Regions from separate parts of the Alteromonas sp. Mac1 genome, predicted to be linked through region 1. Evidence: predicted binding sites of a transcription regulator. Region 1 holds the regulator's gene; the other holds the start of a gene.
The links. Region 1 encodes sigma-54, which starts transcription at its own class of promoters, with help from an activator protein. Its sites were predicted from a motif close to GTTGGCACGNNNNTNGNNT; they were not measured.

Region 1 (3,176 bases):
CAGCACATCGTCGCTGGCGTCGATATACACAATGGTCATAGACCAAGACGAGGGTAGGTAATCTAAAATCTCTACCAAGTCGGCTGGATTTTTTGGCAGGTTTCTTACATCAATACTTACCGCGACTTGGTCATATTCATCAACCACAGTATGGGTAAGGGTAGGGAGAAGGTTAACCGGAATATTATCTACGCAATAGTAGCCTAAGTCTTCAAGGGCACGTAGCGCAACTGATTTTCCTGAACCGGATCGACCACTGATAATAATCAGTTTCACCTGCATTTCTCCCTTTAAAATATGGTGCTGTGCTTTATTGGCTTAAAGCCGTAATAATGTCGTCACTGGTGGAGGCCCGCCTAATGGCTTTCACCGTTTCTTTATCACTTAGTTTACCGGCAACGGTAGCAAGTGTTTGTAAGTGACCTTCTGTTTTCTCTTCAGGCACTAACAAGGCAAAGAATATATCTACGGGTTGATCGTCAAGCGCATCAAAATCGATGGCAGGGTTACTGGTTACAATAATGGCGATAACGTGTTCTAAACCCGGTAATCGACCGTGAGGCAATGCAATGCCATTGCCAATACCCGTACTTCCCATTCGTTCACGGGCAAGTAGGCTAGCTAACACTGTGGCCTGATCGATGTCGGGATTATTTTTAGCGGCAATGTCGCTAATAATCTCTAAAATACGTTTTTTACTATTACATTGAACCGCACACTCGGTGCGGTCCAAACTTACTATGGCTTGAATTTCCATACTAATATTTAGTGCTTTTTCAGCTTTTCCTTATGCTTGATAACTTGCCTGTCGAGCTTGTCGATCATGCTATCTATCGCCGCATACATGTCTGTATTATGAGATGAAGCAAACACTTCTGCGCCGCTAAGGTGCATGGTGGCTTCGGCTTTTTGATTGAGTTTTTCGACGTTCAGGATGACATGCACATTAGATATGTGGTCAAAGTGACGCTCTAGTTTGCTGAACTTAGTATCGACATAGCTACGCAAAGAGTCAGTAATTTCGACATGATGACCGGTAAGGTTGATTTGCATATTTCGTCTTCCTTAAATTATCAAGGCCTTTAGATAAGGCTTTTGCGTTGGTTTGACGGCGGAATCGATAATGATTCCCGGTATTTTGCTATTGTTCGCCGGGCAACTTTAATGCCTTGTTCGGCCAACAATTGAGCAATCTTGCTATCGCTTAATGGCTTGCTGGGCGTTTCCGCTGCCACAAGCTTTTTAATTAACGCGCGAATAGCGGTAGATGAACACTCACCACCAGATTCCGTTGCCACGTGACTAGAGAAGAAATACTTCAATTCGAAAATGCCACGTGGGGTATGCATATACTTTTGCGTGGTGACACGTGAAATGGTGGATTCATGCATATCTACCATTTCTGCGACATCATTTAGCACCATTGGTTTCATCATTTCTGGGCCGTGCTCGAAAAAGCCCATTTGTTGCTGCACAATACAGTTCGCTACTTTCATCAAGGTGTCATTTCTTGACTCAAGGCTTTTTATAAACCATTTGGCTTCTTGCATGTGTGAGCGAATAAATTGCGAATCGCTGCTGTTTTTAGAGCGTCTGCTCATGGCAGCATATTGCTGATTTACGCTTAATTTAGGCAGGCTATCGGGGTTAAGTTCCACCACCCAACGGCCATTCTTTTTGTTTACCGAAACATCAGGAATAACGTATTCCGGCTCTTTGGTAATTAATGCACTACCTGGACGAGGATTCAACGTTTGCAATAAGCGCATGGCTTCGCGAAGTTGATCTTCTTTCAAACGGCTCTTGCGCATTAACGTACGGTAGTCTTTGCTGCTAAGTAGGTCTGAATACTCGTTGATAAGCTGTCTTGCTTCAGTAAGCCATGGCGTGTCGTCTGAGAACTGGCGAAGCTGCACAAGCAAACACTCTTGCGGAGTACGTGAACCTGAACCGATAGGGTCGAACATTTGAATACGTTTTAGTACGCATTCAACTTCGTCCATTTCAACCAATTCTTCAACATCGTCGGAATTCACTGACTCTAAAATCTGTTCAATGGGTACGTTGAGGTAACCAGATTCATCAATTGAGTCGATAATGGCGGTAGCAATTGCGCGGTCGGTATCTGAAAACGGGGTTAAACGCATCTGCCAAAGCAAATGGTCTTGAATATTGTCGGTAGTTTCACCCTGAAACAGTTGGTCGTCATCATTATTAGAGGGACCTGGAGCGGGTGCAGATGAGGCCGAGTAATACTCGTCCCATGTGCTATCAATTGGCAATTCGTCGGGAAGGTCGTTCTTTTCAAGCGCGTCTCCTGCTTCTAAAGAATCGCTAGATGCAGTAGGAGCTGCTTCTACAGAAGGGTCATCTCCATCCATGTTGTTTTTCTCAACAGGGTGGTCATCGCCGCCTTCTTCAACTTCTAAAAGTGGGTTTGAGTCTAGTGCTTCCTGAATCTCTTGCTGCAGGTCGAGCGTAGACAACTGCAGCAGCTTGATTGCCTGCTGCAACTGCGGTGTCATGGTAAGTTGTTGACTGAACTTTAGCTGTAAAGATGGTTTCATCTACGTCTTATTTTTAAACTCTTGTTGTGAATATACCCGTACTTAAAACTGAAAATGACAATTCGGTTACAGTAACTATAGCCTGAATTGTTCTCCTAGGTATACATCCCTTACTTTCTGATTACTTAAAACTTGTTCTGCCGTCCCTTGCGCGATGAGTTCGCCTTGGCTCACAATATACGCTTTCTCACACACATCCAGTGTTTCTCTTACGTTGTGATCGGTGATTAGGATTCCAATTCCTCTGTCACGAAGATGTTGGATAATCTTCTTTATATCATTAACCGATATAGGATCAACACCAGCAAATGGCTCATCAAGCAAAATAAATTGCGGATCAGCGGCTAAAGCTCGCGCGATTTCTACTCGGCGACGTTCACCACCGGATAAACTCATACCCGTACTATTACGTATATGGTTGATATTAAATTCATCAAGTAGCGCATCGGCTTCTTGTTCTTGCTCTGCTGAACTTAACCCTTTACGGGTTTGTAAGATAGCCATGATGTTCTCAAACACCGTCAATTTTCTAAAAATCGAGGCTTCTTGCGGCAAATATCCAATTCCGCGGCGTGCACGTTCATGCATGGGCTCGTGGGTTAATTCGCT
Region 2 (3,176 bases), 1.4 Mb from region 1:
GTCTATTCAGGCTACCGACCAAAAAGTCGAGGCCTTACATCGTCAAACTACAGACGAAACGATTAGTGCAGAAGAACAAGGGTTAATGGATAAAGCGAAAAGTCTGTTAGAAGACTGTAAGTATAAAACCAAAATTAATCAGAAAGCCGTAGAGCAAGGACAGCTTCGCCTCACACACTTACGGAATCTGATGTTGGAAGTTCGCGCTAAAGAGTCCTTAACCTACGACAAGAAAGGCAAGCCAAATGCTGGCCGTTTAGGTTCAGGTATTAGCGCCTAAGTAATGCACTCGTCATAAAATGCCAAAATAAGAATACAAAAAAGCGCGTTTAATACGCGCTTTTTTGATGGTGCTATTTAGCCATATATTTAAATACTTAGTAGTACTTAATGTCTTTAATTCTTTGTGGCTTCGCCGTCGTCAAATAAATGTCGTAAACGCGATGCATATCTAGTTCAAGTTCGGTGGCATAGGTATCTTCACCCACAGGGTAACTTTTTATTACCCTTGCCCCTCTAATGACTCCCTCTACAGAAGCCCGTAAGGTTTCATTATCCACCACAAGGCTAGACAGTGATTGATTACCTTCAATTCGTTGTCCATACACCTGCTCTGCGAGTTCTCTGTAAGCCTCTAGTTTTGACGCTTTAATTGCCATCAAGGTTTTCACCGTTTCGCTATCACCCCGTTGCGACATAATAGGGGCATAGCCTACAGCACTTAGTACGGGGTAACTGTCTGGCTCGACCGTCTCCCATTCCACATGTTTATCTACAAATAAACTGCATCCTGGTAAACCTGTCAGAGCAGCGAATAAAGCCGCTGTTATACATGCTCGGCTACTTACCAATTTCCTAAAAAACACCATCAGAGAAACCTCATTCTCAATTTTTCTATTAGTGGATAAGCAATGTTTACGCCTAAATTTTAAATTTGAAACATTGGCATCTATTTCGCTTATATAAATTGGAGTAAAAATAGAAACAAAAACTGACAAAAAACTGGTTCAAAAAGAATACTGACTTAAATTAACTGATGTAGCGCTCTTCATCGCACTGCAACAAAAGGACAAGACTGTGCTTGGCATACGAACATTCGCTAAATTATTTTTAGTTAGCATCTCTTCTGTTAAAAGAAGATATCAAGCTAGATACGCCAATGTCGCCTTTTTTATGGCGCTGTTTTGCCTTACTGCAGTAACGACAGGGCAAAGCCATGCCGCCTGGTATGAAGCCAAAGGCCAAGCAGTTATCGTGAACGGTAATAAAGAAAAAGCGCGTAGAGACGCCACTGAAGAAGCCCTTAAACAGGCTTTGTTATTCGCAGGTGCCTCGATTAGCAGTGTTCAGCAACTCACAAATGGGTTACTTGAAAGTGAAGATATTACCATTAGTAGTACGGGTGAAGTGGACCATCTCGAGCTTACTGATGAAATATGGCATAAGGATTATGTGACTGTAAGTGTTAGGGCGGATATCTTCCCCGCGGCAAAACAATGTAACGCAGTGGAGTATGATAAAAATATTGCCACCAGTTACTTTATGGTGGAGAACCGCAATCATTTGGTTGAAGGAAAGATCCCTAACTTTTCAGAGGCAGTGACAAGAAAGCTAGCTACCGAAATGTCGGCGCAGACGCAAAATTTAAATTTAGCGTACATTGCTCCGCACACCACACGATGGGGAGTTAATGGGCTTGAAGAAAATGTGCGTGCACTGTCACAACAATCAAATGCACAGTTTGTTTTAATTGGCAGCATTAGTGACGTTAGTGTGGAAAGACAACGTCCCTCTTCGTTTGCGTTCTGGAAGGAAGAAAAAGCCACTCGATACTTTTCGCTAAGCATTAAGGTTTTCGACGGCATAAATAGCGGCTTACTACTGCAACAAGATTACGTCACTGAGGCAAAGTGGCCTTTTGACAGATTTGCCGATGTAGACGAATTTTCGTCTACCTTTTGGCGCACAGAATACGGTAATGCGATTAAAAAGCAGATGCAGCAGTTAACCGCTGATATTAACGAGACTATTGCTTGTCAGCCCATGACTGGCCGAGTACTCAATGTTGCAGGTTCGCATATTTCAGTATCATTGGGGCGCGATAATGGCATAAAGAACGGTGATGAACTTTTTGTCTATCAAACCAGTGAAATTATCGACAGACACGGCAAGGTCTACTTGCAGTACCATATTTACCCTGGAGCATTTGTTGTTGAAAATGCGTATGGCAATACCGCCAAATTAATTCATAAAGACAGTGGCATTATTGCGAATATCCAAGAAAGTGATTTCGTTATTAAACGGTAACCGTGAAGATTCTCTTCTACATAGCACTTGGTTTCACATTTCCTCCATGCTATATCTATACTGAAGTATGAATATCTATATATAAATGCAGGAGCACCGTCTATAAGGTGCTTATACTTTCGTGTAATAAATAATTAAAAAAATAAATCATGACCCTTTCGATATTTGCGTCAAACTGCTTCGTAGTTTTAGCTCTTATGTTGACAGGACAGCAAATGAAGGATCATCTGTCTATAGAGTTCCCCGTTTTAGAAATGGAAGTAAAGACACGATTTGGGGATGATAAAGCTCTAGATGTCAAAGCGTTAGAAGAAAAACTAAGCCAGCTAAACAATCTTTCAGTATCCGCTCAGTTAGACGGTGTGAACCGCTTCTTTGACGAGCATATTCAGTACGCCACCGATGATATTGTTTTCAAACAAAAAGACTACTGGGCTACCCCCGCCGAGCTTTTTGGCCATTCCCGTGGAGATTGTGAAGATTACGCCATTGCAAAATACATAGCTCTGCTACACTTAGGCATTGATAGTACTAAACTTCGCTTAATTTATGTTAAAGCTAAGATTGGTAGAAGCCGCATAACACAAGCTCATATGGTATTAGGTTATTACGAAACTCCGTCTTCAGACCCTTTGGTCTTAGACAGCCTTGTTTCTGAAATATTGCCTGGTTCACAACGAACCGATCTCATGCCTGTATTTAGCTTTAATGACGCTGGCATTTGGTCGCCTGGCAAAACCAAGCAGGTTTCCACTTCTACCAGTAGACTATCTCGGTGGCGCAACGTTATTGAGCGCATGAAAAGTGAGGGAATAAAAAGACAATCCTGAGGAGTCTATGTCAATAACAAGAGAGTTGTGGCTTGCCAT

Region 2: a site for sigma-54 is predicted at 942-960, ahead of AV939_RS10255 (flagellar assembly protein T N-terminal domain-containing protein). Genes of this name have one in related genera too.

The regions. Positions count from the first base shown of each region.
Region 1 is NZ_CP013932.1:990,466-993,641, forward strand. Features, by position in the region: gene rapZ (RNase adapter RapZ) at 1-276, opposite strand, end outside; gene ptsN (PTS IIA-like nitrogen regulatory protein PtsN) at 311-757, opposite strand; gene hpf (ribosome hibernation promoting factor) at 766-1,053, opposite strand; gene AV939_RS04150 (RNA polymerase factor sigma-54) at 1,083-2,567, opposite strand; gene lptB (LPS export ABC transporter ATP-binding protein) at 2,643-3,176, opposite strand, start outside.
Region 2 is NZ_CP013932.1:2,396,911-2,400,086, forward strand. Features, by position in the region: gene flgN (flagellar export chaperone FlgN) at 1-280, shown strand, start outside; gene AV939_RS10250 (LPP20 family lipoprotein) at 378-869, opposite strand; gene AV939_RS10255 (flagellar assembly protein T N-terminal domain-containing protein) at 1,174-2,307, shown strand; gene AV939_RS10260 (transglutaminase-like cysteine peptidase) at 2,523-3,137, shown strand; gene AV939_RS10265 (bifunctional diguanylate cyclase/phosphodiesterase) at 3,145-3,176, shown strand, end outside.